3 regions of the Kocuria sp. WN036 genome follow, and region 2 is predicted to be linked to each of the others. Evidence: riboswitches for the same ligand, from Rfam matches in the RefSeq annotation. Region 2 holds a riboswitch; each other region holds the start of a gene.
The links. Region 2 has a riboswitch for thiamine pyrophosphate ahead of CK505_RS00945 (3-oxoacyl-ACP reductase). Riboswitches for the same ligand answer to the same signal wherever they lie in the genome.
Positions count from the first base shown of each region.

Region 1: another riboswitch for thiamine pyrophosphate. It lies ahead of thiM (hydroxyethylthiazole kinase); the one in region 2 lies ahead of CK505_RS00945 (3-oxoacyl-ACP reductase).
Region 3: another riboswitch for thiamine pyrophosphate. It lies ahead of CK505_RS04550 (ECF transporter S component); the one in region 2 lies ahead of CK505_RS00945 (3-oxoacyl-ACP reductase).

Region 1 covers NZ_NSKF01000006.1:61,968-71,676, forward strand. Annotated here, with positions in the region: gene CK505_RS05795 (bifunctional hydroxymethylpyrimidine kinase/phosphomethylpyrimidine kinase) at 1-907, opposite strand, end outside; gene thiE (thiamine phosphate synthase) at 904-1,587, opposite strand; gene thiM (hydroxyethylthiazole kinase) at 1,584-2,459, opposite strand; TPP riboswitch at 2,451-2,544, opposite strand; gene CK505_RS05810 (nuclear transport factor 2 family protein) at 2,594-3,328, opposite strand; gene CK505_RS05815 (Rne/Rng family ribonuclease) at 3,522-6,926, opposite strand; gene CK505_RS05820 (vitamin K epoxide reductase family protein) at 7,354-7,986, shown strand; gene ndk (nucleoside-diphosphate kinase) at 8,108-8,524, opposite strand; gene CK505_RS05830 (DUF4233 domain-containing protein) at 8,568-9,002, opposite strand; gene CK505_RS05835 (folylpolyglutamate synthase/dihydrofolate synthase family protein) at 9,067-9,709, opposite strand, start outside.
Region 2 covers NZ_NSKF01000001.1:195,054-204,762, reverse strand. Annotated here, with positions in the region: gene CK505_RS00955 (OFA family MFS transporter) at 1-562, shown strand, start outside; gene CK505_RS00950 (LLM class flavin-dependent oxidoreductase) at 795-2,117, opposite strand; gene CK505_RS00945 (3-oxoacyl-ACP reductase) at 2,117-2,881, opposite strand; TPP riboswitch at 2,926-3,029, opposite strand; gene CK505_RS00940 (FadR/GntR family transcriptional regulator) at 3,084-3,842, opposite strand; gene CK505_RS18335 (hypothetical protein) at 4,013-4,153, opposite strand; gene eat (ethanolamine permease) at 4,335-5,765, shown strand; gene CK505_RS00930 (glutamine synthetase family protein) at 5,846-7,228, shown strand; gene CK505_RS00925 (gamma-glutamyl-gamma-aminobutyrate hydrolase family protein) at 7,209-8,039, shown strand; gene CK505_RS00920 (aldehyde dehydrogenase) at 8,036-9,397, shown strand; gene CK505_RS00915 (3-oxoacyl-ACP reductase) at 9,479-9,709, shown strand, end outside.
Region 3 covers NZ_NSKF01000004.1:90,543-100,251, reverse strand. Annotated here, with positions in the region: gene CK505_RS04565 (aminotransferase class IV) at 1-692, shown strand, start outside; gene CK505_RS04560 (energy-coupling factor transporter transmembrane protein EcfT) at 701-1,498, opposite strand; gene CK505_RS04555 (ABC transporter ATP-binding protein) at 1,495-3,282, opposite strand; gene CK505_RS04550 (ECF transporter S component) at 3,279-3,899, opposite strand; TPP riboswitch at 3,990-4,109, opposite strand; gene CK505_RS04545 (DUF4235 domain-containing protein) at 4,247-4,525, opposite strand; gene mnhG (monovalent cation/H(+) antiporter subunit G) at 4,586-5,044, opposite strand; gene CK505_RS04535 (monovalent cation/H+ antiporter complex subunit F) at 5,050-5,322, opposite strand; gene CK505_RS04530 (Na+/H+ antiporter subunit E) at 5,319-6,026, opposite strand; gene CK505_RS04525 (Na+/H+ antiporter subunit D) at 6,023-7,663, opposite strand; gene CK505_RS04520 (Na(+)/H(+) antiporter subunit C) at 7,660-8,154, opposite strand; gene CK505_RS04515 (Na+/H+ antiporter subunit A) at 8,151-9,709, opposite strand, start outside.

The DNA.
Region 1 (9,709 bases), on a different contig from region 2:
ACTCCAGCTCCTCGATCTCCCGCCGCACGGCCGCGGAGGCCTCCCACAGCTCGTCGGTGAACCGCTCCGGCGCCGTGCCCCAGCTCTCGAGGGCGTCCTGGACGTGGTGGAAGTGGTGGACGGGCCCGCTGCCGTGGCCGACCTCGAGGTCCCCGGCGGCCTCGAGGGCCCCGCGCAGCCAGTTCCGGGCGATCCGCAGGCTCCGGGGCCAGTCCCCGTGCCGGGCCTGGAGGGTGGCCAGGGCCGAGGAGAGGGAGCAGCCGGTGCCGTGGGAGTTCTCGGTGGGCACGCGGGCGCCGTCGAAGGCCACGAGGGGCTCGGGGGCGTCCGGGCCCACGAGCGCGTCGGGCGTCCGGTCCCCCGTGAGGTGCCCGCCCTTGACGAGCACCAGGGTGCCGTGGGCGCGGGCCACGCGGTGGCCCTGCGCGAGGGCCTCGTCCCACGACGACGCCGTGTCCTCCCCGGCGAGCACGGCGAGCTCCTGCAGGTTCGGGGTGATCAGGTCGGCGAGGCCGAGCATCGCGCGCAGGGCGTCCTCGGCCTCGCGCTCCAGCAGGCGGCCCCCGGAGGTCGCGACCATGACGGGGTCCAGGACCACGACCGGCGGCCGGTGGGTCCCGAGCCACCGGGTGACGGCCTCGATGACCGGCACGGACCCGAGCATCCCGATCTTGACGGCGTCGATCTCGACGTCCTCGGCGACCGCGTCCAGCTGTGCCGAGAGGAACTCGACCGGCGGGACGTGGATGTCGCGCACGCCCACGGTGTTCTGGACGACGACGGCGGTGACGGCGCTCATCCCGTAGCCGCCCATCGCGGCGATCGACTTGAGGTCCGCGTGCTGGCCGGCGCCGCCCGTGGGGTCGGTGCCGGCGATGGCCAGGACGCGGGGCACGCGGGCGGTCACGGGGCCACCTCCCCGGCGGGCACGGCGGTGAAGGCCCGCAGGTAGCGAGCGGCCGCGGCGGCGGGGTCCGGGTCGGCGCAGATCCCGGAGACCACGGCCAGCCCCGCGGCGCCGGCGGCGCGCAGGCCGGGGGCGTCCTCGACCCGCACCCCGCCGATGGCCAGGCAGGGCAGGGCCGTGCGGGCCGCGGCGCGGGCGAAGCCCTCGACGCCCAGCGGCTCGGGGTGGTCGGGCTTGGTGCGGGTCGCCCGCACCGCCCCGACGCCCAGGTAGTCGACCGTCCCGGCCGGCAGCGCGGCGGCAGCATCGAGCTCCTCCGCCGTGGCGGCGCTGAGGCCGAGCACGGCGTGCGGGCCGCAGATCTCCCGGGCGAGCGCCACGGGCAGGTCCGACTGGCCCACGTGCACGCCGGCCACGGGGGCGCCGGCCGCGCGGGCGGCGAGGTACACGTCGGCGCGGTCGTCCACGAGCACGGGCACCTCCCGGCCCACGCGCTCGGCGACGGCCGTCAGCAGGGCGACGAGCTCGCGGACCGGGGCGTCCTTCTCCCGCACCTGGACCATGGTGGCTCCGCCGCGCACGGCGGCGGCCACGACGTCCGGGACCGCCCGGGGAGCGCTCAGGGCGGTGTCCGTCACCAGGTGCAGGGACAGGGCCGCGGGGTCGAGGCTCGGGCTCACCGGGCGACCTCCTCGCGCACGAGCTCCGCCCGGGCGGCGATCCCCTCCGGGGTGACGGCGTGCAGCCGGTCCAGCAGCGCCACGGCGAAGGAGCCGGGCCCGGCGGAGTCGGCGGCCGCGTCCTCGGCCGCGAGGGTGTACACCGTGGTGGCGGCCACCGCCGCGGCGGCCGGGTCCGTGCGCACGGCGGTGAACGCCGCCATGAGGGCACCCAGGGCGCACCCGCCGCCGGTGATGCGGGTCAGCAGGGGCGTGCCGTGCGGCACCCGGACCACCGTGCCGTCCGGGGAGCGCACGAGGTCCACGGGCCCGGACACGGCCACCGCCGAGCCGGCCCGCTCGGCGAGCGCAGCGGCGGCGTCCCGGGCCGCGTCGACGCCGTGGGTCGCGTCCGTGCCGCGGCCGCCGGCGCCGCCGGCGAGGGCGATGACCTCGGAGGCGTTGCCGCGCACGATCGCCGGCTCGAACCCGAGCAGGTCGCGGGCCAGCGCCGTGCGCACGGGCAGGGCACCCACCGCCACCGGGTCCAGGACCCAGGCCCGGCCCGCGCGGCGCCGGGCCCCGACGGCCTCATAGGCGGCGCCGCGCTGCTCGGCGGTGGGCGTGCCGGTGTTGACGAGGAGGCCGTCGGCGAGCTCCGCGAAGACCCCGCCCTCGCCCTGGATGTCGGTCATCGCCGGGGACGCGCCCACGGCGAGCAGCACGTTGGCGGTGAAGTTGGTGACCACGGCGTTGGTGATGCACTGCACCAGCGGCGCCGCGGCGCGCAGGTCCGCCAGGGCCGCGGCGGCGTCCTCGGCGAGCGCGGGGTCCGGCGGCAGCGGCCTCCCGGGTCCTGGTGTGCGGTCGGACGGGGGTACGGCATCGCGCATCTGCGACATCCCTTCGCTAGTACTGGCTAGATCAGGTTCGACGGGTGTGTTCTCAGCCGCTCGTGCGGCACCCCGTGTCTGGTGTCCTGCCAGTCTAGTCGTCGTGCGGGAGCCGGCACGGACCCCGCACGGGATCAGAACATGCCGTTGGCGTGCGCCATCCGCTCGGGCACCGGCTGCGAGACGCCCCAGTGCTCCACGATCCGGCCGTCGTCGAGGCGCCAGAGGTCGTAGCAGGCGACCGTTCCGGTGGATCCCCCGTCGCTGTTCCCTCCGGGAACGGCCTCCGCGACGGTCAGCACGAAGTTCCCCTCGCCGACCACGCGGCGCAGCCGCTGGTACGCGGGCTGCGGGCCGTCCGGCGTGCCGCCGGTGTGCTCGATGCAGCCCCGGGGGCTCAGGTGGTCCTGGACGGCGTGGCGGTCGCCCCCGACGAGGGCGGCCTCGACCCACTCGGCGGCGATGCGCTTGTTGCCCTGCGTCCGCTCGTGGTCCGTGACCGCGACGGGACCGTCGAGCTGGGGGCGGGCGCCGTCGGGGCCCGTGCGCAGGGCCTCGAAGACGTCCCAGTGCTCGGCGATCCGTCCGTCCTCCACCCGGAAGACGTCGAAGCCGACCAGCGGCTCCGGACCGAGCCCTTCGTACACCGAGTGGACGGCCACCGTCCCGTGGTCGTCGAGCATCCGGACCATGTCCACGCGGAAGTCCTCGGGCATGCTCTGCACGAACTGCCTGAGACCCTCGCGCCCGTCCGGCGCGAGCGGCGAGTGCTGGACGAAGTCCTCCGTGTAGTGACGGTCCACGGCCGACGGATCCCGGTGGACGAACAGTTCCGTGCCGGTGGTGCGGATGGTGTCTGCACTGGTCATGGCGATGCTCCCTGGAGCGGGCGGCCGCTCTCCCGGCGGACGGGACGGCGGCCCCGGGTGTGCTGTGGTGCGCACCACGGTACGCCGCCGCACGGAGGGCGGGCAGGCCGGGACGGTCCGTGACGGTCCGCGACGACGGAGGACCCCGACCGTGCCGGTCGGGGTCCTCCGTGGTGCTGCTCGGCGGGGCGGGTCAGCCCCGGTCGGCGGGCCGGCCGCTGGTGAGGTCCTCGGCCTTGACGCCGACGCCGACGACGGTCGGCGCCCGGCGGGAGGACTCCTCCGGGGCGCGCTGGGCGACGGTCTTCGCCTCGTGCCGGGCGCCCTCCGCGGCGGCCGCCCGGCCGGCGGTCACCTCGGCCTCGCCGGGCCGCGCCGCCGGGGCCGAGGCCCGCCGGGAGCGCCGCCGGGGCCGCACGGGCTCGACGTCCGCCTGCTCCGCGGCGACCGCCGCGGCGGGAGCGGGCGCCTGCCGCTCCGTGCGCTCCTGTGCCGTGCTCTCCTGGGCCGTGCTCTCCTGGGCCGTGCTCTCCTGGGCCGGGGCCTCCGCCGCGGCGGTGGCCCCCTCCGCGGCGTCATCCGCACCGGTGACCGCCTCGGCGGCGGCCTCCGGGGCGGCGGAGCCGGCGTCCGGTCCCCGCTGCCCGAAGACCTCCGCGAGGGAGTCCAGGCTCAGCGGCCGGGCCTCGGCGGGCTCGACGACCACGGCGTGGCCCTGCGGCAGCTCGATGACCTCGCCGTTGATGGTCAGGCGCGAGCCCTGCTCGCCCGGCGCCCCCTCGGCGGGGAGCTGCTCCGGGGCGGCGGGGGCGGTGTCCTCCCCCTCCTCCGGCTGCTGCTCGGCGGCGGTGTCCCCGCCCTGGCCACGTCCGCGGCTGCGCTTGCCGCGGCGCTTCTTCCGGGAGCGCCCCGAGCCCTCGGGCCGGGACTCCGCCGGCTGGGCGGCCTCCTCGGCGCGCTCCGGCTCGTCCGCGGCCGCCTCCTCGTGGTGGGTGGCGGCGGCGATCGTCGCGAACGCCGTCCGCGCGGCCTCGGCCTTGGCCTTCTCCGCGGGATCGGCCTCGGCGGAGCGCTGCTCCGTCCGGGCGGGCTGCTGCTCGCTGCGGCCCCCGCGGCCGCGCTTGCGCTCCGTGCGGTTCGGCCGCTGGTCGCGGGACTCGCTCGTGACGCCGCCGGAGCGGCCCTCGAGCGGCTGGTCGTGGACCACCACGCCGCGGCCGGCGCAGTGCTCGCACGGCTCGGAGAACACCTCCAGCAGGCCGGTGCCCATGCGCTTGCGGGTCATCTGCACGAGGCCCAGCGAGGTCACCTCCGCCACCTGGTGCTTGGTGCGGTCCCGGCCCAGGCACTCCACCAGCCGGCGCAGCACGAGGTCCCGGTTGGACTCCAGGACCATGTCGATGAAGTCGATCACGATGATCCCGCCGATGTCCCGCAGCCGCAGCTGCCGGACGATCTCCTCGGCCGCCTCCAGGTTGTTCTTGGTGACGGTCTCCTCGAGGTTGCCCCCGGAGCCGGTGAACTTGCCGGTGTTCACGTCGACCACCGTCATCGCCTCGGTGCGGTCGATGACGAGCGAGCCGCCCGAGGGCAGGAAGACCTTGCGCTCGAGTGCCTTCTGGATCTGTTCCTCCACGCGGTAGTTCACGAACAGGTCCTCGTCCTCGTCCCACTTCTTGAGCCGGTCGAGCAGGTCCGGTGCGACGTAGGTCACGTACGCCTCGATGTTGTCCCACGCCTCGTCGCCCTGGACGACCATGGTGGTGAAGTCCTCGTTGAAGACGTCGCGCACCGTCTTGATCGTGAGGTCCGGCTCCGCGTAGAGCATCTCGGGCGCGAGCGTCCTGGTCGACCCGGCCCGCTCCTGGATCTGCTCCCACTGGGCTCGCAGCCGGTTGATGTCGTGGGTGAGCTCCTGCTCGGAGGCCCCCTCGGCGGCGGTGCGCACGATGACGCCCGCCCCGTCCGGCAGACGGTCCTTGAGGATCTTCTTCAGCCGGGCGCGCTCCACGTCGGGCAGCTTCCGGGAGATCCCGGTCATCGACCCGCCCGGGACGTAGACCAGGTACCGGCCGGGCAGGGAGATCTGGCTCGTGAGCCGGGCGCCCTTGTGCCCCACCGGGTCCTTGGTGACCTGCACCAGGACCGAGTCCCCGGACTTCAGCGCGACCTCGATCCGGCGCGGCCCGCCCTCGAGCCGCGACGCGTCCCAGTTGACCTCGCCGGCGTAGAGCACGGCGTTGCGGCCCCGGCCGATGTCGATGAACGCGGCCTCCATGGACGGCAGCACGTTCTGCACCTTGCCCACGTAGACGTTGCCGATCAGGGAGTCCTGCTGGGTGTGCGAGACGAAGTGCTCGGCCAGGACGCCGTCCTCGAGGACGCCGATCTGGATCCGGTTGTCCTTCTGCCGGACCAGCATCTGCCGCTCGACCGACTCGCGGCGGGCCAGGAACTCGGCCTCGGTGATCACCTGGCGGCGGCGGCCCGTCTGGCGGGACTCGCGCCGGCGCTGCTTCTTGGCCTCGAGCCGCGTGGAGCCCTTCACGGCCACGACCTCGTCGACCGTGGCGGTCTCCGCGGCGCGGGGCGCCCGGACCCGGGTCACCGTGTTGGGCGGGTCGTCGTCGCTGCCGCCCACGAGCTCCATGTCGACCTCGCCGCGGCGGCGGCGCCGACGGCGGCGGCTGGTGGCGCTCCCGCCGGTCCCCTGGCCGGCCTCCTCACCCTCGTCGGCGAGCTCCGCCGTGTCCGGCTCCTCGGGACCGTCGCCCGGGTCCTCGGCGGAGGCGTTCTCCTCCTGCTGGCGGCGCCGCGCCTCCCGGCGCCGGGCGGCGCGCTGCTGAGCGGCCTCGCGCAGCTCGTCGAGGTCCGGGGCGTGGAACATGAGCGAGGTCGCCGTCACCGCGGCGGCCGGCGCCGTGCGCGGCTCCCCGTCGTCGTCGGTGTCCTCGTCGTCGGTGTCCGCGCCGTCATCGGAGTCCGCGCGATCGTCCCCGGCGGACGGGGCGGAGTCCTGCCCGGCTCCGTCCGGCGCGTCGGCGGCCGGGGCCCCGGGGCCCAGGTCCTCGGTCTCGCCGGCGGGCTCGACGCCCTCGGCGGCCTCCTCGGCACCGGGCGTGCCGGGCGCGGGGTTCGCGGGCGCGGCGGCCTCCTCGGCCACCGCACCGGGGCGCTCGTCGCCGGGGACCGCGGTCCCGGGCGCGACGTCGAGGGTGTCGGTCCCCGCGGCGTCGCCGGTGGCCGGCGCGGACAGCGCGGCCTCCACCGGCTCGCCGGTGGCCGGCGCAACCTCCGCCGGCTCGTCCGGGACCTCGCCCGGCGTGTCGGGTCCGGCCTCCGGGACGGTGTCCGGCGCGGGACGCGCGTCCTCCGACGGCTCCTCGAGCACGTGGCCCGAGACCTCGGGGGCAGTGTCCGGCACGGCCGGCGCGTCCTCCGACGGCTCCTCGGGCACGTGGCCCGGCACCTCGGGGGCGGTGTCCTGCACCGTTGCCTCCGCCACCGGGAGGTCCCGGCGGGCGTCGTGCGATGTGTTCTGCTGACCAGCGTCCAGGGCGTCCTGCGCCCCGGCCTGGTTCACCTGTTCGGCATCCATATACAGCTGTGCTCCTGCCGCGGTACGCCGTCCGTACCCGGTCCCCGCAGCTGCTTGGTCGGCGTATCGCCGGTGGGGGTCCACGCGGCGGCCAGAAGTCCTGTGCGTACCCGTCGCGTCCCGCACACCTCGCGAACGGGCGGGGACGGCAACGAGCCAGTCCGGGGCTTCGAGCCGCTGCTCACGAGGGCAACGGTCTTGGGCCGGCGGCGGACGCGCTCAATCCGATGAGAGCCGCGGGTCCTGCCGACCTGGGGTCGAAGTCCGACTGGGCCGAGATCCCGCGTACGGGCGGGCTCGACCGTGGCCAGTATCTCACAGACGCCCCGGTGCGGGCCGGATTGGGTCCGTCACGGCCCGCAACCCGCGGGCACGGGGCCGGGAGAGCCCCCGGGGAGCATCAGGGGGCATCGCCTAGGATCGGCGTGTGACTTCCACTCCGCCCCGCCTCGACGACTCCCCCGCCGTGTCCCGCGGCCCGGACGCCCGCGCCGACCGGCGCTGGGGCCTCGTGGCCCTCGTGACCGGGCTCCTGGGCTTCTACGGCGCCGCCACGCTGGTGTACGAGCGGCTCCAGCTCTTCCTCGACGCCGGCCACCGCACCAGCTGCGACATCAACTCGTGGCTGTCCTGCGGCACCGTCATGCGCACGCCCCAGGCGGAGGCCTTCGGCTTCCCCAACCCCTTTATCGGCATCGTCGCCTACGCGGTCGTCGTGGCCGTGGCGCTCGCGGTGCTGGCGGGTGCGCGGTTCGCCGCCTGGTACTGGTGGGGGCTGCAGATCGGGGTGACCCTCGGCTGGGTCTTCGTGCTGTGGCTGTGGTGGCAGACCACCTTCGAGATCAACGCCCTGTGCCTGTACTGCATGCTCGTGTGGGTGATGCAGACCGTCCTGCTGGTGCACACCACGACCCGCAACCTGCGCGGCGGGGTGCTGCCGGCGCCGGCCGGCGTGGCGCGCGGCGCCGAGCAGTGGGCGTGGTTCGTCTCCGCCGCCCTGCTCGTGCTGCTCTTCGGGACCGTCCTGGTCCGGTTCGCCGGGGTCATCTTCCCGGCCTGAGCCCGCCCGGTGCCGTGCGGCTCCGCCGGACGCGGCACGGCACCGACGACGAACGGCCTCCGCCCGTGCTGGGCGGAGGCCGTCGTCGTCGGTGCGCACCGGGGTCCGGCGGGCGCAGGGCTCAGGCGAACCAGATGCCGATCTCACGCTCGGCGGACTCCGGGGAGTCGGAGCCGTGCACGATGTTCTGCTGGACCTTCTCGCCCCAGTCCCGGCCGAGGTCGCCGCGGATCGTGCCCGGCGCGGCGGTGGTCGGCTCGGTGGTCCCGGCCAGGGACCGGAAGCCCTCGATCACCCGGTGGCCCTCGACGACGGCGGCCACGACCGGACCGCTCAGCATGAACTCGACGAGCGGCTCGTAGAACGGCTTCCCCTGGTGTTCGGCGTAGTGCTGCTCCAGCACGGAGCGCTCCGCGTGCAGCAGGCGCAGGTCGACGAGGCGGTAGCCCTTCGCCTCGATCCGGGCGAGCACCTCGCCGGTGAGGCCGCGGGCCACGCCGTCGGGCTTGACGAGGACGAGGGTGCGTTCCGTGGTCATGGGGGTCCTTCCGAGGTGCGGGTCCAGGATGTCGGTGCCCAGCCTAGCCGTCCGGGTGCTCCCGCTCCCACTGCGCCTGGGCGGCGTCGCGAGCGGCGTTCTCCCGGTCCAGCCGCGCCCCGGTGCGCACGGCGTACCACCAGGCGAGCACGGACAGTCCGCCCACGAAGAACATCGTGGGCAGCACGAAGCCGGTGGCCAGGAACACGGCCTGCAGGACCCAGCCGACCGTGTACCCCCAGGGCCGGCCCAGCACGGCGGGGGCCAGCCCCAGGAGCAGCGCGAGCGCGGTCCCGCCGGCCAGGATCGCCGTCCGGGCCCCGTCCCCGAGCTCCCGGCCGAGGACACCGTAGGCGGTGAGGGCCGCGAAGAACGCGATGAACGCCTCCATGACCAGCACCGAGGAGGCGAACATCGTGCGGATCGAGCGCCGCGGCCGGGGCTGCCCGGGGCTCCGGTCGCGCTGGGCTCTGGTCATGCGTGCCACGTGGGACGGGTCCTCTCCTGCGGGGGGTGCGGTCGGTGCGGGGCGCGGGGCACGGTCACAGCCCCAGCAGCGTGCGGGCCTCGCCGACCACGGTGATCGAGCCCGTGACCAGCACGGCGCCGTCGAACTCCGGGCGGGCGGCGGCGTCCTGGACGGCCTCGGTCATCGCGTCGTCGAGCTGCGGGACGGCGTGGACCACGTCCTCCGGGAAGCCGAGGTCCACGGCGAGCTCCACGAGCTCCTGCGGGTCGACCGCCCGGGGCGAGGAGGACCGGGTGAACCAGAACTCGGTGTGGAACTCCTCGTACTCGTCGAGCAGGACCCGCAGCATCGCCTCGGCGTCCTTCTCCCGGAGCATCCCCACCACGAGGTTGAGCTTCCCGAACGTGAAGGCCTCCTTGAGGGCGGCCGCCGCGGCCGTGAGCCCGTGCGGGTTGTGCGCGGCGTCGAGGACCACCGGGGGCGCCTTGCGGGCCAGCTCCAGGCGTCCCGGGGACTCGACGGCGCCCAGCCCGGTGCGGACCAGCTCGGGGTTGAGCTCCTTCTCCCCGCCGCCCAGGAAGGCCTCCACGGCGGCGAGGGCCAGGGCCGCGTTCTCCGCCTGGTGGGCGCCGAACAGCGGCAGCAGGACCTCGGGGTACCGCCCGGCCAGGCCCTGGAGCGTGAGCACCTGACCGCCCACGGCCGTGGCGCGGGCC
Region 2 (9,709 bases):
GGGCCTGCTGTCCATCGGCAACATGGGCGGGCGCTTCGTGTGGTCCACCACCTCGGACGTGCTGGGCCGCAAGCGCATCTACATGGTCTACCTCGGTGTCGGGGCGGTCCTCTACACCGTGCTGGCGCTGTTTGGCTCAACCTCCACGCTGCTGTTCGTGCTGCTGGCCTTCGTCATCATCTCGTTCTACGGCGGCGGCTTCGCCACGGTGCCGGCCTATCTGCGGGACCTCTTCGGGACCTTCCAGGTGGGGGCCATCCACGGCCGCCTGCTCACGGCGTGGGCCGCCGCGGGCATCGCCGGGCCCCTCATCGTCAACGCGTTCCTCGACGCCCAGGGCACCCCCGGGGAGCTCACAGCGCAGGCGTACCAGCCGGCGCTGCTGACCATGGTCGGCCTGCTGGTCGTCGGCTTCGTCGCCAACCTCCTGGTCAAGCCCGTGGACGCCAAGTACCACGAGCCCGAGCGCCGGACCGCGGCGTCCGGCGCCGAGGCCTCCGGGGAGGCCGGCACCGAGTCCCCGCGCACGTCCGACACCGAGCTCTCCCCGAAGGAGGCATGACATGAGCCGTGCACGACTGGCACTGGGCTGGGTCCTCGTCGGGGTCCCGCTCGCCTACGGAGTGACGATGACCCTCACGCGGGTGACCGCGCTGTTCGTCTGACCGGCCGGACAGGACACAGGCGGGTCGCGGTCCGAAGCTCCCCTACAGCCTGCGCCGACCGGTCCGTGACGTGCTGACCGACCGTCCCGGGGTGCCGGGGTCGTCCGCCGCAACAGACGCCGCAGCACGTCACTGAGCGCCGCCGGGTCGCGGCAGCCCCAGGTGCCCGCGCAGCGTGGACGAGGTGTACCGGGTGCGGAAGAGTCCGCGGCGCTGGAGGACGGGGACCACGTGGTCCACGAAGTCGTCGAGGGAGTCCGGCAGCCGGGGCGGCATGAGGTTGAAGCCGTCGGCCGCGCCCGAGCGGAACCAGCGCTCCATCCGGTCCGCGACGGCCTCCGGGGTGCCGACCACCGTGCAGTGCCCGCCCCCGGCGGCCAGCCGGCCCAGTAGCTGCCGCACCGTGGGCCGCTCGACCGCCACGATCCGCAGGATCGTGGCGTACCGGCCCTGCGGCCCGGTGAAGCCCTCGAGCGGCGGCAGCTCCGGGACCGGGGCGTCCAGCTCCCAGGCGCTGCAGTCCTGCTGGACGAACGCGGACAGCTGGGCCAGGGACTGCTCCGAGGGCAGCAGGGCGTCCACCTCCGCCTGCTTGGCCCGGGCCTCCTCCTCGGTGGAGCCCACGTAGGCGACCAGGCCCGGCATGACGGCCACGCCCTCCGGGTCCCGTCCGGCCGCGGCGACGCGCCGCCTCAGATCGGCGCGGTACTCCCGCGCGCTCTCGAGGTCGTAGGCCACGGCGTAGACCCCTTCGGCGTGCCGGGCGGCCAGCTCCCGGCCCGGCCCGGAGGCGCCCGCCTGGAACAGGACCGGACGCCCCTGGGGCGGGCGCGGCACGGTCAGCGGGCCGTCCACGCGGAAGTGCTCGCCGGCGTGGTCGATCCGGCGCACCCGCTCGGGATCGGCATGCAGGCCCTGCCGGTCGCCGATCAGGGCGTCGTCGGACCACGAGTCCCACAGCCGACGGGTCACGTCGATGAACTCTGCCGCCCGCGCGTAGCGCTGGGCGTGCGGTGGCATTCCCGGGAGACCGTGGTTGCGCGCCTCGGCGTCGAACATGGAGGTGACCACGTTCCAGCCGGCCCGCCCGCGGCTGATGTGGTCGAGCGAGGCCAGCAGGCGGGCGGCGTGGAACGGCGTCCAGAAGGTCGTCGAGACCGTGCTGACCAGCCCTATCCGCTCCGTGGCCCGCGCCATCGCGGACAGGGCCGTGAGCGGTTCGAGGAACCACCGGGGTCCGTCCGCCACGTCACCGGCGCTGTGCCCGTCGGCGAAGAACACGGCGTCGAGGAGGCCGCGCTCGGCGGTGCGGGCGAGGCGCTCCCAGTGGGCGATGTCCCCGAGCCGCTCCAGCGGGGAGTCCGGGTGCCGCCAGGCCGCCTGGTGGTGGCCCGCGCCGAAGAGGAAGGCGTTGAGGTGCAGCTGTCGCGGCGCGGTCACGGCGGCCCCCATCAGTCGAGGACCAGCCCGCCGTCGACCACCAGGTTCTGCCCGGTGACCGAGCGCGCCCACGGCGAGGCGAAGAACAGCAGGGCGTCGGCGAACTCGGCCGGGGTGGTGACCCGGCCCAGGGGCGTGGCGGAGGCGATGTGGTCGAAGACCTCGTCCGGGGTGGCGGCGCTCGCGTCGGTGGTGCGCAGCAGACCTCCGGAGACCATGTTGACCGTGACGTCGTGCGCGCCGAGGTCCTTGGCGAGGGTGCGGGTCAGGGACAGCAGCGCGGCCTTCGCCGCCGTGTAGTCGTGGTACGGGACCACGGGGTTCTGGAACAGGTTGGTGCCGACGTTGACGACCCGGCCGAAACCCCGTTCCCGCATGCCGGGCAGGGCCTGCTGCACGGTGTTGAGCGCCCCGCGGACGCTGCCGGCGAACTGGGCGTGGAACTCCTCCCAGCGGATGTCCTCCGCGGAGGAGCGGGCGTCGCCGTTGAAGGAGAAGTCCGCCAGCGCGTTGTTGACCACGGTGGTGACGGGGGAGCCGAAGTGCTCCCGGGCCGCGCGGAGCATGTCTGCGACCTGCTGCGCGTCGGTGACGTCGGCAGCCAGCGCCACCGCCCGCTCGTGGCCGTACCGGTCGACGAGCTCCTCCGCGGCCGTCCGGGACGCGCGGTAGTTGACCACGACCCTCGCGCCCTGGGCGGCGAAGGCCTCGACGACGCTGCGGCCCAGCCCTCGTGCTCCGCCGGTGACGAGGACGATCTGTTCTGCGATCTGCATGGGTCTCCCCGGGGTCAGGGCGAGGAGACGCGGGCCGGCCACGGCCGGTCCCGGCAGGACATCCCTTCGCCAGTCCTAACTGGATCAGGTTCGACGGGTGTCATCTCAGCCGGCTCGTCGTGCGGCGCCGGCACCCCGTGTCACTGCGGACGAGTATAAGCACCGGCCCCGCAGCCCGGCCCGTTCTTCTCGCGGCGGCGGGTCACACCGGGCCGCGGTCGTCCCCGGGGGCGTCGTCGTCGGACTGCCCGGCGTGGCCGAGGAAACCGCGCAGCAGCGCGGCCGTGCCCTCCAGGTGGGCGAGGGAGGCGGCCCGGGCGGCGGGGGCGTCGCCGGCCAGGACGGCGTCGGTGAGCTCGCGGTGCTGACGGTCGGAGTGCTCGAGGTTGACCGGAAGCACGGGGATCCGGTCCAGCAGGTCGCTGGCCCGCGAGCGCACCTCCGCGACGGCGCGGACCAGGCTGGGACAGCCGCCCAGCTCGGCCACCGCGATGTGGAAGCGTGCGTCGGCGGGGCGGTAGTCCTCCGGGGCGCTCTCCTCGACCTGCCGCAGGCACGCGAGCAGGTGCTCCCGGGCGGCCGCGCTGAGGGACGCCGCCGCGGCCAGCTCCGCCGCGGCGGGCTCGACCACGGCGCGGAACACGAGCACGTCCTCGACGTCCGCGGGGTCCACCGGGGGGAGGGCCTCGTCCGGCAGGGCGGTGCGACCGGTCACGAAGGTCCCGCCGTACCGGCCCCGGACCACCTCCAGGACCCCGGCGACCTGGAGCTCGTGCAGGGCCTCCCGGAGCGTGGCGCGGGAGATGCCGAGCATCGCCGCGGTCTCCCGCTCGGGCGGGAGCCGCTCGCCCCGGCGGAACAGGCCGAGCCGGATCGAGTCGAGGATCCGCTCCACGGCCTCCTCGAAGGCGTTGCCCTGGCGCACGGGCCGGATGCGGGGGTGCTGGACGGGATCGCTCACGGTGGCGCTCCTCCCTGCGGTGCGACGTGCGCCCATGGTGTCACGGTCCCCGGGGACCGCCTCCGGCGGGGCCCCGCCCACCGCTCCGGGCGGGGCCACGAGCAGCAGCGGCGCGCCGCCCGGTCCGGACGGCGCGCCGCTGCCTCCGGCCGGGACGGCCGGCCGAGGCCCTAGTGGGTGAGGTCCATGGCGACCACGCCCACCGCGATGATCAGGGCGGCGGAGACGAGGAAGCCCGCCGTGATGGCGATGAGGGCCCAGGAGCGGGCGGGGCCGGGGCGGTCAGTGGTTGAGGACGTGGTCTGGTTCATGCCCACCATTCTGCGGCATCCGGGGGGCCGGCTCCACCGCGACGCGGTCCGTGCCCGGCCCGGCGGCCGCCCGGCCGCGCCCCGCGGGGTCTTGACGGGGCACGGGGCAGCCCACAGACTGTGACCACTCGCGCCAAACGTCTGTTTTCAGACCTTTGTGGAATCCCGGAGGGATCGTCCCATGCCCGAATCCCCAGCACAGCCCACCCGCACCGACGAGTACTTCCAGCACCGCCAGCTCCGCTCCGGCGCCGCCGGGTGGGTTCTGCTCGCGGGCCTGGGCATCGCCTACGTCATCTCCGGGGACTTCTCCGGCTGGAACATCGGGCTCTCCGAGGGCGGGTGGGGTGGGCTGCTCATCGCCTTCGTGCTCATGGGCCTCATGTACACCTGCATGGTCTTCGGCCTCGCCGAGCTCTCCTCGACCCTCCCCACGGCCGGCGCCGGGTACGGCTTCGCCCGCCGGGCGCTCGGCCCCCTCGGCGGCTTCGCCACCGGGATGGCCGTGCTCATCGAGTACGCCGTGGCCCCGGCGGCGATCGCCACGTTCATCGGCGGCTACATCGAGGCGCTGGGCCTGTTCGGGATCACCAACTCCTGGCCCGTGTACCTCGTGACCTACCTGGTGTTCATGGGCATCCACATGTACGGGGTGGGCGAGGCGCTCAAGCTGATGTTCGGGATCACCGTGGTCGCGGTCCTCGCGCTGGGGGTGACCGTCGTCGCGCTCGTGCCGCACTTCGACGCCGCCAACCTCTTCGACATCGTCCCGAACGACGCCGCGGGGGCGAGCGCGTTCCTGCCCATGGGCTACGCGGGGGCGATGGCGGCCCTGGTCTACGGGATCTGGTTCTTCCTGGCGATCGAGGGCGTGCCGCTGGCCGCCGAGGAGACCGCCGACCCCCGCCGGGACATGCCGCGCGGGATCATCGTGGCCATGGCCTTCCTGCTGGTCTCGGGTGCGCTCATGCTGGTCCTGGTGCCCGGGGCGGCCGGGTCGGAGGCGATGAGCACCTCGGACAACCCGCTGCCGGAGGCCATCCGCACGGTCGCCGGGGCGGACAGCGCGATGGCGAACATCGTCAACTACGCGGGCCTGGCCGGGCTGGTCGCGAGCTTCTTCTCCATCATGTTCGCCTACTCCCGGCAGCTGTTCGCGCTCTCCCGGGCGGGGTACCTGCCCCGGTTCCTCTCGCTGACCGGCAAGCGCCGGACCCCGTGGGTCGCCCTCATCGTGCCCGGCACCGTGGGCTTCGTGCTCGCGGCCGTGACGGGCGACGGCGGACTGCTCATCAACATCGCGGTCTTCGGCGCCACCGTCTCCTACGTGCTGCTGAACCTCTCCCACATCGTGCTGCGGCTGCGCGAGCCGGACCTCCCGCGCGGCTACCGCACCCCGGGCGGCGTGGTCACCACCGGCATCGCCCTGGTGCTGGCGCTCGTGGCCGTGGTCGCCACGTTCCTGGTCGACGTGCTCGCCGCGTCCATCACCGCGCTCGTGTTCGTCGTCTTCCTCGCCTACTACTGGTTCTACAGCCGCCACCGCCTCGTGGGCCACGCCCCCGAGGAGGAGTTCGCGCAGATCCGCACCGCCGAGGCGGACCTGCACTGACCCCGTCCCGCCCGACTCCCCGCCCAGCGACCCCAGCACCCCAGCGTTCCCAGCGATTCCAGCGACGAAGGACCGGACCCATGACCCAGACTCCTCAGCACCCGCGCAACGACCGGATGCTCACCGTCGAGCAGCTGCGGCAGCACGTGGCCGACGGGCTCGTGGACACCGTGGTCCTGGCCTTCACCGACATGCAGGGCCGGCTCCAGGGCAAGCTCAACCACGCGCAGTTCTTCCTCGACTCGGTGCTCGACGAGGGCGCCGAGGGCTGCAACTACCTGCTGGCCGTGGACACGGAGATGAACACCGTGGGCGGGTACTCGATCAGCAGCTGGTCCTCCGGGTACGGGGACATGGAGTTCGCTTGTGATCTCGACACGATCCGGCTGATGCCGCACAACCCCGGCCAGGTCCTCATCCAGTGCGACCTCACCGGCCACGGCGGGCAGCCCATCCCGATGTCCCCGCGGTCCATGCTGCGCCGCCAGCTCGACCGCGCCCGGGACATGGGCTTCACCATGGTCACCGGCACCGAGCTGGAGTTCTGCGTCTACAACACGAGCTACGAGGACGCCTGGGACGCCGGCTACCGCAACCTGGTCCCGGCCAACCAGTACAACGTGGACTACTCCGTGCTGGGCTCCCAGCGGGTCGAGCCGCTGCTGCGGGAGATCCGCAACGCCATGTACGCGGCCGGGCTGACCGTGGAGTCCGCGAAGGGCGAGTGCAACCTGGGCCAGCACGAGATCGCGTTCCGCTACGACGAGGGCATGGTCACCGCGGACAACCACGTGGTCTACAAGCTGGCCTCGAAGCAGATCGCCCACCAGCAGGGGAAGTCCATCACCTTCATGGCCAAGCCCAACGAGCGCGAGGGCAGCTCCTGCCACATCCACATGTCCCTGCGCGGACCGGACGGCGAACTGGTCTTCTGGGACCGCGAGCGGAACGCCCGGTCCCGCACCTACGAGCACTTCATCGCCGGGGTGCTGCGGACCATGCGCGAGTTCACCCTGTTCTACGCCCCCACCATCAACTCGTACAAGCGCTTCGTCGAGGGCAGCTTCGCCCCCACCTCGGTGGCCTGGGGCGTGGACAACCGGTCCTGCGCCGTGCGCCTCGTGGGCAGCGGGCAGTCCGCCCGGATGGAGAACCGCCTCCCCGGCGGGGACGTGAACCCGTACCTGGCGCTGGCCGCGATGCTCGCCTCCGGGCTGCACGGCGTGGAGCAGGAGCTCGAGCTGGAGCCGATGACCGAGGGCAACGCCTACGAGTCCGACGCCCCCGTGGTGCCCTCCACCATGCGCGAGGCCCGGGACCTGCTGGACGGCTCGGAGCTCGCACGGGAGCTGTTCGGCGAGGACGTCGTCGAGCACTACGTGCACTACGCCGACGTGGAGCTGGCGGCCTTCGAGGCCGCCGTCACCGACTGGGAGCTGCGCCGTGGCTTCGAGCGCCTCTGAGCCGGGCAGGCCCGGGTACCGGCCGCGGATCGGGCTGACCACCTACTACCAGGAGGGCTCCTGGGGGGTCTGGAGCTCCGTGGCGGCGATCGTCCCGGGCGCCTACGTGGAGGCCGTCGCGGCGGCCGAGGGCACGCCCCTGCTGCTGCCCCCGGTGGGCACGGACCCGGGGGTGCTCGAGCTCGTGGACGGGCTGGTCGTCATCGGCGGCGTGGACGTGGACCCGCGGTTCTACGGCGCCGACCGGCACGAGCTGACCTCGTCCCAGCCCTCCCGCGACGAGCACGACCTCGCCCTGACCCGGGCGGCCCTGGAGCGCGGGGTGCCCCTGTTCGCGATCTGCCGCGGCGCCCAGATCCTCAACGTGGCGCTCGGCGGCACGCTGATCCAGCACCTGCCGGACGTCAACGCGAACGCCGCGCGCTACCAGCCCGGACCGGGCCGGTACGGCGAGGTCGAGTTCGCCACCGAGCCGGGCAGCCGCTGCCGCGAGCTGCTGGGCGAGACGGCGTGGTCCCCGTGCTACCACCACCAGGCCCTGGAGACGGTGGCCGAGGGCCTGGTGGTGACCGCCCGCGCCGAGGACGGGACGGTCGAGGCCGTGGAGACCACCGAGGGCGGCTGGACGCTCGGCGTCCAGTTCCACCCCGAGGAGAACCGGAAGGACTCCCGGCTCTTCGAGGGGTTCGTCCGCGTGGCCCACGGCTACGCGCAGGACCGCGCCCGGCAGTACAGCGCCCGGCACGACAGCCCCGGGGGGACCGGCCGGGCAGAGCACGCTCCACAGCGAGAGGACACCCGCATCCCATGACCATCACGCAGATCATCGACCCCGCCACGGAGGAGGTCGTCGGCACCGTCGAGCTGACCTCCCTGGAGCAGACGGACGCGGCGATCGAACGGGCCCGGCGGGCCTTCGAGACCTGGCGGACCGTCGCCCCCGCCGACCGCGCCCGGCTGCTGCGCCGCTTCGCCGACGCGGTGGACGCCGACCTCGAGCACCTCGCGGCCCTGGAGGTCCGCAACGCGGGCCACACCATCGGCAACGCCCGCTGGGAGGCGGGCAACGTCCGGGACGTGCTGACCTACTACTCCGGGGCGCCCGAGCGGCTCTCGGGGCGGCAGATCCCCGTCCAGGGCGGGGTCAACCTCACCTTCCACGAGCCCCTGGGCGTGGTGGGCGTGATCGTGCCCTGGAACTTCCCCATGCCGATCGCCGCGTGGGGCTTCGCCCCGGCGCTCGCCGCCGGCAACACGGTGGTGCTCAAGCCGGCCGAGCTCACCCCGCTGACCGCGATCCGGCTCGGGGAGCTGGCGCTGGAGGCGGGTCTGCCCGAGGGCGTGCTCACCGTGCTGCCGGGCAGGGGCTCGGTGGTGGGGGAGCGCTTCGTGACCCACCCCGCCGTCCGCAAGGTCGTGTTCACCGGCTCCACCGAGGTGGGCCGGCGGATCATGGCCGGCTGCGCGGAGCAGGTCAAGCGCCTGACCCTCGAGCTGGGCGGGAAGAACTCCAACATCGTCTTCGCGGACGCCGACCTGGAGCAGGCCGCCGCGTCCGCCCCCGCCGGCGCCCTCGACAACGCGGGCCAGGACTGCTGCGCCCGCTCCCGCGTGCTGGTCCAGCGCTCCGTGCTGGAGAGATTCCTGGAGCTGCTGGAGCCAGCCGTGCGGGACTTCGCCTGCGGGGACCCGTGGGACGAGGGCACGCGGATGGGCCCGCTGGTCTCCGCCGCGCACCGTGACTCCGTGGCCGGCTTCCTCGCCGACGACGACGCCCGGGTCGCCTTCCGCGGGACCGCCCCCGAGGGCCCCGGCTGGTGGTTCCCGCCGACCGTGCTCACCCCGTCCCCGGACTCCCGGGTGTTCCGGGAGGAGATCTTCGGCCCCGTGCTCGCCGTGGTGCCGTTCGAGGACGAGGCGGACGCCGTCCGGATCGCCAACGACACCGAGTACGGGCTCTCCGGGTCGATCTGGACCCGGGACGTCGGCCGCGCGCTGCGGGTGTCCCGCGCCGTCGACGCCGGGAACCTCTCCGTCAACTCGCACGCCTCGGTGCGCTACTGGACGCCCTTCGGCGGCTTCAAGCAGTCCGGCTTCGGCCGGGAGCTCGGCCCGGACGCCCCGCAGGCGTTCACCGAGACCAAGAACGTGTTCCTGGCCACCGACTGACGCCGCCGTTCCACCACCCGTCCCGGGTAACCCCCACCACCGAACCCCCACCACCGAACCCCCACCACCGAAGGAGGACCCATGGAGGTCAACGCCCGCCGTCTGGTCGGCCGCAGCGCCGTCATCACGGGAGGGGCCAGCGGCATCGGTCTCGCCGCGGCCCGCCGCCTCGCCGCCGAGGGCGCGCACGTCGTCGTCGCGGACCTGAACCCCGCGGCCGGGGAGGCGGCCGCCGAGGAGGTCGGGGGGCTGTTCGTGCGCACCGACGTGGCGGACGAGGCCGACGTGATCGCGCTCTACGCGGCAACCTAC
Region 3 (9,709 bases), on a different contig from region 2:
GGCTGGCGCAGCTGCCCGTGCCGTCGGCGCGGGACGTGCGCGGGGCGGTGGAGCTGGCGCTCGCCCACGCCGCCCCCGGCGGGGACGGCGGTCTGGGGGCCGAGCACGCCGTCAAGGTGGTGATCAGCCGCGGCACCCCGGCGGACGGCCCGTGGTCCTGGATCGTGGTGAGCCCCGTGCCGGAGACGACGTTCCGGCAGCGCCGGGACGGCGTGACCGCGGTGCTGCTGCCGCGCGGCCACGACCCCGCCCAGGACGCCGGGTACCCGTGGCTGCTCCCCGGGGCCAAGACGCTCTCCTACGCGATCAACATGGCCGCCCTGCGCCACGCCCGCTCCCTCGGCGCGGACGAGGCGGTCTTCACCACGGAGGGGCGCAGGATCCTGGAGGGCGCGACGTCCTCCGTGGTCTGCGCCCGGGTGCGCGCCGGCCGCCGCACCCTGCTGACGCCGGAGCCCTCGCACGGGATCCTGCCGGGCACCACGCAGGCCAAGATCTTCGCCGCCGCCCGCCGGGACGGCTGGGAGCTCGGCTACGGGCCCCTGTACCCGGCGGACCTCATGGAAGCCGACGCCGTGTGGCTGGTTTCCAGCGTCCGGCTCGCGGTGCCGGTGCGCCGGCTCGACCACCAGCCGCTGCCGGTGGACCCGGACCTGACGAGGCTCGTCACGAGCTGGGTCCAGCAGGCCTGATCCTTCGCTCAGGCCCAGATGAACCGGTGCGTCCCGAGCAGGACGGACACCGCCGGGCCCGCCGCGGCGGCCGCCGCACAGCCCGTGAGGACCGCCGCGTCCCGCCAGGAGTACCCCGGGACGCGGGCCCACGTGCGCGGACCCGCACCGAAGCCGCGGGCCTCCATGGTGACCGACAGCCGGGTGGCCCGTCGCAGGGACTGCACCAGCAGTGTGAAGGCCTGGCCGCCGAACTCCCGCAGCGCGCCCACCGGACCGTGCCCGGACCCCGTCCCGCGCGCCCGCCGCGCCATCGCCAGGGTGGCCCACTCGGAGACCATCACCCCCACCAGCCGCAGCGCGGCCAGGGACGCGAGCACGAAGCGGGCCGGCAGGCGCAGCGTCTGGGCGAGGCCGTCGGCGAGGTCCGTGGGATCCGTGGTGAGCACCAGCATCAGCCCGGGCAGCGCCAGTGCCAGCCCGCGCAGAGCGATCGCCGCCCCCGCGGCCACCGAGCCGGACGAGATCCCGGTGACCCCCAGGTCGAGCAGCACCGGCCCGGTGTCCTCGGCGAGCAGGGCCGTGCCCCACCCGCTCACGAGCGCCGCCACGACCACCGGCCACGCCCGGCGCAGCAGCGCGAGCGGGCGCTGACCGGCCAGCGCCAGCAGCAGCACCTCGCCCAGCAGCACGGTCCCCGACGTCACGGGGTCCGCGCTGAGCAGCAGCACCACGGTCAGCAGCAGCGCCCCGGCCAGCTTGACCACCGCATTCGTGCGCCCCAGCAGGGAGGTCCGGGCCGACGGCGCGATCGCTGCGGCGCTCACCGGACGGGCTCCCGCCGGGCGGGGACGACCCGCACCGCGCCGGCGCCCGGCGCCGCCGGAGCGGCCGTGGCACTCCCGGCCGCGGCCGCGGACCGCACGGCAGGAACGGCCGGCGCCCCTTCCGCCGCCGGTGCCGTGCGAGCGGCGCGGCCCCGCTCGCTCGGGGTGCCCAGCGCCAGCACCTCGGCGCCGAGCGCCCGCACGAAGTCCTCGTCGTGGGTCACGGCGAGGACCGACGTGCCGGCGTCGACGAGCTCCACGAGCAGGTCCACGAGCTCCGCCCACGTCAGGGCGTCCTGACCGAACGTCGGCTCGTCGAGCACCAGCAGGTCCGGGTCCGTGGCGAGCACCGTGGCCACGGACAGCCGCCGCTTCTCGCCCCCGGAGAGGGTGAACGGGTTGGCGTCGGCCAGGTGCGAGAGCCGCAGCCGGCGGAGCAGTTCGTCCGTGCGGCGCTCCCGCTCGGCCACCGGCGTGCCGGCCAGCCGGGGGCCGAGCTCGAGCTCGGCCCGCACGGTGGCCCGCAGGAACTGGTGCTCGGGCTCCTGGAAGACCGTCCCCACACGGGCCACGAGCTCCCGGCCGCTCCACTCGAGCGGGTCGGGGCCCGCGCCTCGGTCGAGGACCGGGTGGGCCCGCACGGTGCCGCGCACGGGGGCGAGCAGACCTGCCAGCGTCAGCGCGAGCGTGGACTTGCCGGCGCCGTTCGGCCAGGTCAGGGCGAGCGCGCGGCCGCGGCGCAGGGTCAGCTCCACGTCGGCCACCGCCGTGGGGAGGTCCCGGCCCGCGGCGGCGTCGTCCAGCGGGCGGCCGCGCCGCCGCGCCCGCCGCCGGGCGCGCAGCTGCCGCGCCGAGGGCTGGCTGCGCGAGACGCCCAGACCGGTGGCGCTCAACAGCGGTGCGCCGTCCGTCCCGGAGCCGGCGGCCCGGGTTCCGGCGGGACCCCCGGCGGAACCGGCACCGGGCCCCGCGGCGGGGCGAGCGGGCGCACGCGTGGCCGGCACCCGGCCGGGCACCCACACCCCCGCGCCGCTGAGCTCGTCGGCCGCGGCGCCGAGCACCCGGCCCGGGGCGCCGTCGTGGGTGATGCCCCCGTCCCGGCCGAGCACGACGACGCGGTCCACGACCTCGGCCCACACGGCGACACGGTGCTCCACGACCACGAGCGTGGCGCCGCTGCGGTCGAGGCAGGACACCACCGCGTCGCGGACCTGCCGCACGCCGGCGGGGTCCAGGTTGGCGGTCGGCTCGTCGAGCAGCAGCAGCCCGGGGCTCATGGCCACGGCGCCCGCGAGCGCCAGGCGCTGCTTCTGCCCGCCGGACAGGGCCGCGGTGGAGTGGTCGAGGGGGAGGTCCAGCCCCACGTCGTCGAGCGCCGCGCGCACCCGCGGCCAGATCTGCTCCCGGGGCACCGCGAGGTTCTCGAGGCCGAAGGCGGTGTCGTCCCCGATCCGGGACAGCACCACCTGGGACTCGGGGTCCTGCTGCACGAGCCCGGCCCGGCCGCGCGCCTGCTCCGGCGGCATGCCGTCGAGCAGCAGCTCGCCGGAGGCGGACTGCCCGTCGTCGTCGTGGAGGACTCCCGCCAGGGCGTGCAGGAGGGTGGACTTGCCCGCCCCGCTGGGTCCCAGCAGGAGCACGCGCTCCCCCGGCTCGACCACGAGGTCCAGGCCGCGCAGCGCCGCCGCGTCCCGCCCGGGGTGGTGCCAGCCGAAGCCGCGGGCCTCGACCCGGGCCCCGCGGCCGGCGGGCACCACGGGGTCCGGGGTCGTGGGAGCCGTCATCGCCGCACGGCCCGCCCCGACGCGAGGCCCTGCAGCACGCCGGTGGCCGCGAGGGCCCGCACCACGGCCTGCATCAGCAGGCCCGCGAGCACCGCCCCGGAGACGGCCGTCAGGACCACGTAGACCACCTGGTGGCTCAGCGCCCACTCGTAGTTGTAGACGATGTTCTCGTGGACGCCGAGGAAGATCCCGCTCACGGCGCCCGCCACGGCCGCCACGAGGGCGTCGAACCGGCGGTACCGGAAGGCGGCGAAGGCCAGTTCCGCGCCGATGCCCTGGACGAGACCGGAGAGCACGACCAGCAGACCGAAGTGGGTGCCCAGGAAGCTCTCGATCACGGCGGCGAGCAGCTCGCAGAACAGCGCGGCGCCGGGCTTGCGGATGATCAGCCCGCCGAGCACGCCGGCCACGAGCCAGCCGCCGGCGATCAGCCCTACGGCGGGCGGGTAGGCGACCGCGGCCGTGCCGACCACGGGGTAGAGCAGGTTCGACCACGCCCAGAAGACGACCGCGCACACGGCGGCGAGGACGGCGGCCACGACGATGTCGACGACGCGCCAGGACGACGCGCGGGACGTGCCGGGGCGGCGGGCGGGGCGGTGGGTGGTGGTGTTCACGGTGGATTCCTCCTGGGCTCAGCGAGCCGTCGGTGCCAGGAGGGGACGGGGTTCCGCGGGCCGCGCCGGTGGCGCGTTCCCGGGGAAGCACCCCTGAGATGCTCGACTCCCTTCGCCGGTGCTAACCGGAGCAGGTTCGAGGGTCTGCGGCGATCCGCACTCTCAGCGCCGCGCCGGTCTCACCGGCGGGGCGCTCCCCTGTCGTTCAGTGGCACCGAGTCTACCCCTCCCCCGCCCGCCCCGTGCACTGCCGGCGCACGGCCGGTGAACGACGCAGGGGCCCGTCCGGCCGGACACCGGTGCGGTGTCCGGCCGGACGGGCCCCTGAGCGAGGTGCTCGCCGGGCCTCAGACCTCGGCCTGGCTCGAGGCCTTGGGGTTCGTCCGCGGCCTGTTCTCCATCTTCGCGATCTGGCGGGAGATGCCGACCTTGATGACGGTGCCCACGAGACCGGTGACGAGCGACCAGATGATGATGCCCGTCCAGGCCTCGTCCGGGTCCGGGTTCTTGGCGGGGGGCGGGTCGCCGGTGATGCGCGTCCACGCCGCGCCGAGCACCTTGTGCGAGAGCGCCACGCCGCCGAGCGAGAGGCCGGTGCCCACGAGTTCGAGGACCTTGGTGTTCATGGAGTGCTGCTCCTTGTCGTCCGAGGGGGACGCGGGTGCGCCCTGTCGATCCTGCCCAGCCTAACGCGTCCCCGGCGATCCGTCAGTCTGCTGTCCGTCCGCCCGCCGGCCGTCCGGGCTCGGCACCGGCGGTCCCGCGGCGACGCCCTCCGCGGAGCCCTCCGCCCCGCCCTCCGCGGCGCGGTTGAGGACCTTCTGCAGGTCGTCCTGGGTCAGCGTGGTCCGGTTCAGGTGCTTGGTGCGGTACGTCGAGCGTCCCACCATGTGCGCCGAGACGGGCACGGTGAGCAGCTGGAAGATCCAGCCGAGGGCGATGAGCGGGATCATGACGGGTTCGCGGTTCTCGAGGGCGACTGCCGTGAGCATGAGGAGCAGCCCGAAGACCTGGGGCTTGGTGCCGGCGTGCATGCGCGTCAGGAGGTCCGGGAAGCGGACCAGGCCGATCCCTGCGGCGAGGGACATGAGCGCGCCGACCACGAGGCACACGGCCGCGGCGGCGTCCAGGACAGTGTCCAGCACGGCGCTCACCGCCCGTGCTCGGCGGTCTGGGTGGCGAAGCGCGCCACCGTCACGGAGCCGATGAACCCGACCAGCGAGACGATCACCATGAGGATCAGGTTGTTGAGGTGGCCGTGGTAGGCCATGTCCACGGCGAGGGCGGCCGCGACGATGGCCAGCAGCACGTCCGTGGCCACCACACGGTCCAGCAGGGAGGGGCCCTTGGCGAGGCGGTAGAGGGTGCCCGCGGCGGCCGCGCTGAGCAGCACGGCCGCGACGGCCACAGCGATCTGCATCACGGGTGGTCCTCCTCGTGGGTGTCGGTGGGGGTGGATCCCGGGGCGTCCGCCGGGGACCCGGTGGGCACCTCGTCCCGGCGGCGGCCCACGATCTGCAGGCTCGCGGTGATCGGCGAGCTGAGCGCGGCGCTGTCCGGCCGGTCCGTGCCGGAGGCCCGTCCGCCGCCCCGCTCGGCCCGCAGGGCGGCGAGCTCCTCCGGGGTGCCCATGATCCGGATCCAGGCCGCCTCCACCCGGAGGGCGGACCGGCGGAAGTCCTCGGCCTCATGAGCGCTGCGGACGTTGAGCGCGTGGAAGTACAGCGTGCCGGAGGCCCGGTCCACCTCCACCACGAGCGAGCCCGGGATCAGGGTCATGGTGTGGCCGGTGGCCGTCAGGAGCAGGTCGGAGCGCGTGCGCAGCTGGACGCCGACCACGGCGTTGCGCGCGCGCGGGCCCACGAGGATCGCAATGAGCATCACCTCGAAGCTCGCCTTGGCGACCTGCCACACGAACGTCACGGCGAAGAGGGCGAACTGGAACGGGTTGAACCGGCCGGACAGCTGGACGGGCGGCAGGTAGAGCACCCAGGTGACGAGCAGGGCCAGGACCAGTCCGACCAGCAGGTTGCCGGGGCCGAAGTCGCCCCAGAGGGCGCCCCACACCACCACGAGCCACACCAGCAGCGGCAGCTCGACGAGCAGGGAATTCTTGGGGCGGGTCACGGGGCCTCCTCCACGACGGGCCGCGGCGCGGACGCGGGGTCCAGCACGGCCTCGACGTAGCGCTCGGGGCGGACGAGGTTCTCCGCGGCGTTGTCCGCGAGCTGGAACAGCGGCCCGGCGAACACGGTCAGGGCCACCCCCGCGGCGACGAGGGCCGAGGCGCCGCCGAGCATCGAGGGGGACATCAGGCGCACGTCGCCCTTGCCCGCGAAGCGGCCCGCCTGGTCGTCGACGGCACCCGAGGTCAGCAGGAACCGGGAGCCGGCGGGCACCGGGGCCAGCAGGATGGGGTCCGGGTACTCCGCGTCCTCCGGGGCGCGCAGGAACACGCGGTTCCACACCCGGATCATGGCGAGCAGGGTCAGGAGGGACACCGCCACGGAGCCGGCGACGAGGGCGTAGGCCAGCCCGTCGCCCTGGTCCACGCCGGCCTGCAGCAGACCGGTCTTGCCCAGGAAGCCGGAGAACGGCGGGATCCCGCCGAGATTGAGCGCGGGCACGAGGTAGAGCAGCGCGAGCAGCGGCGAGATCTTGGCCATCCCGGCCAGCCGGTCCACGTTGGTGGACCCGCCGCGGCGCTCGATCAGCCCGGCCACGAGGAACAGGCTCGTCTGGATCACGATGTGGTGGGCCACGTAGTAGACCGTGGCGGAGAGCGCCTCCTGGGTGCCCACGGCCACCCCGAAGATCATGTACCCGATGTGGCTGATCAGGGTGAAGGACAGCATGCGCTTGATGTCGATCTGCGCGAGCGCGCCCAGGATGCCGACCACCATGGTGAGCAGCGCGACCCACATCAGGAGGTCGTCGAGCCGCTCCCCGGGGAAGAGCACGGTCTCGGTGCGGATGATCGAGTACACGCCCACCTTGGTCAGCAGGCCGGCGAACACGGCCGTCACGGGCGCGGAGGCGGTCGGGTAGGAGTCCGGGAGCCAGAAGGACAGCGGGAAGACCGCGGCCTTGATGCCGAACGCGATGAGCAGCATCAGGTGCAGCTGCATCTGCGTCCCCACCGGCAGGCCCTCGAGCTTGACCGAGAGATCGGCCATGTTGATGGTGCCCGTGGCCGCGTAGATCATCGCGATGGTGATCAGGAACAGCACGGAGGAGATCACCGAGACCACCACGTAGGTCACGCCGGTGCGGATCCGCTGCACGGTCCCGCCCATCGTCATGAGCACGTAGGACGCGGTCAGCAGGATCTCGAAGCCCACGTAGAGGTTGAACAGGTCCCCGGCGAGGAAGGCGTTGGAGACCCCCGCCACGAGGATCAGGAAGGAGGGGTGGAAGATCGAGATCGGCCCCTCCTCGTCGCCGTCGGCCACGCCCTGCCCGCTCGCGTAGACGAGCACGGCGAGGGAGACGACCGTGGAGACCACGAGCATCAGGGACGAGAGCTGGTCCACGACCATGACGATGCCCCAGGGCGCCTCCCAGCCGCCGAGGTGGACGGCCTGCGGGCCGAGGTTCCACGTGGTGCCGAGGATGAGCGCCTCGACCGCGAGGGTGAGCACGAGCGAGCCGATGGCCACGGTCCGCTGGAGGGCGTTGCGCCGCAGGAGCAGCAGGCTCAGGGCCGCGCCGAGGAACGGGATGATGACGGCCAGGGGGGCCAGCTGGGCGAAGTTGACGGTCACCGCCTCCCTCCCCACTCGTCGACGCCGCGCACGCCCGGGGTCTCCAGGGACTCACCGGGGTCCTGGGGCCGCGGGGCGTCGTCGAACTCCGTGGTGTCGGCGGGGACGTCGGCGTCGTCCTCCATGTCGTAGGAGGACTGCCGCGCCACGCGCCGGTCCTCGACGTCGTCCTGGATCTCGTCCCGGCGCCCGAGGACCCAGGACCGGTAGATCATGCCCAGCAGGAACGCGGTGACCGCGAGGGAGATCACGATGGCGGTGAGGATGAGGGCCTGGGGCAGCGGGTCGCTGTAGTCCTCCGCGGCGATCGACCCCTCGTACAGGGGCGCGGAGCCGGCGGCCCCGCCGGCGTGCAGGATCAGCAGGTTCGTGCCGTTGGTCAGCAGCATCAGCCCGAGCAGCACGCGGGTGAGCGAGCGCTCGAGCAGCAGGTACACGCCCACGGCGTAGAGCACGCCCATCACGACCAGCAGGGTCAGGTTCACGGTCATCGCTGCTCGTTCCCTCCGTCGGTGCGGATCCGGGCGATCGCGGTCGGCGAGGTCGCGGAGGCCGCCGCGGTCGCTCCCGCGGGGGCGCCGGCGGCCACCTTCCGCTGCCGTGTGACGCGGATGCGTGTGCCGCGCCCCGGGGTGCGCCGCCGCCGGCGGACCGCGTCCTCCTCGATCCGCTGGTCGATCCGGCCGCCGAGGGAGCGCAGGATGTCCAGGATGAGCCCCACCACGATGAGGTAGACCGCGATGTCGAAGATCAGGGCGGTCACGAACTTCTCCGCCCCGAAGAGCGGCAGCTCGGCCTCGAAGGTGTAGCTCTGCATCACCGACCCGCCGAAGAACACCGGGGTGACGGCGTAGAGCGCGGCGAGCGCCAGGCCCGTCCCGAGCATCGTGCCCGCGTTGATCGGCGTGGCCAGCTCCAGCTCGTAGCGCCCGCCCGCGAGGTAGCGCACGGTCAGGGCGAGGCCGGCCATGAGGCCGCCCGCGAACCCTCCGCCGGGGTCGTTGTGCCCGGCGATCAGCAGGTAGAGCGAGACCATCATGAACGTGTGGAACAGCAGCCGGGTGACGACCTCGAAGACGATCGAGCGCCGCTCGGGGGCCATCGTCCTCCCGGCGAGCAGGTAGGGGTCCTCGAGGTCGTCGTCGCGGCGCGCGAGGCCCACGTCCAGGGGTTCGCCGCCCGGTGAGACGGCCGCGGCGTTGCGCCGCCGGATCACCCGCAGCTGGTCGGTGGTGGGATCGTCCCCGGAGCGGACGATGCGGTCCCCGCGCCCCGTGACGAAGATCAGGGAGGCCACGCCGGTGGCGGCGAGCACGAGCACCGAGATCTCCCCGAACGTGTCCCACGCACGGATGTCCACGAGGATCACGTTGACGACGTTCTGGCCGTCACCGAGCTCGTAGGCCATCCGGGGCAGCTCCAGGGAGATCGGGTCGGCCGTGCGGGAGGAGATGCTGAACGCCGCGAGCGCCATCATGAACAGCCCGAAGGTCACCGCGATGGTGCCGCGCAGCAGCCGGCGCCCGGCCGGGTTGCGGTGCCACAGGGGGGCGGGCAGCGAGCGCAGCGCGAGCACGAACGCCACGAGCAGCACGGTCTCGACGAGCGTCTGCGTCAGGGCGAGGTCCGGCGCGCCCTGCAAGGCGAAGATGAGGGCCAGCCCGTAGCCGGTGACCGACACGAGCAGCACCGCGAGGAAGCGCTTGCGGGCCAGGGGCACCAGCAGGGCCGCGACGACCATGGCCGCGCCGGCGATCAGCTGGCCCGGGCCGTCGGAGACCCGCAGCGACCCCAGCGGCGGGGTCTCCTCCGCGATCAGCGCCACGAGCGGCACGACGATGGCCGTGATCAGGATGACGGAGAGGTAGAACATCAGCGAGCCGCGCTGGGTGCGGCCGGTGATCCACACGGCGGCGAGGTCCAGCACGTTGACGACCCGCCGGTAGACGAGCTCCCCCGGGGGCAGGGACGGCAGGGCCCGCTGGAGGTCCGCGACCTGGCGCCGGAACAGGTGGAGCACGATCCCGCCCGCGACGATGAGGGCGG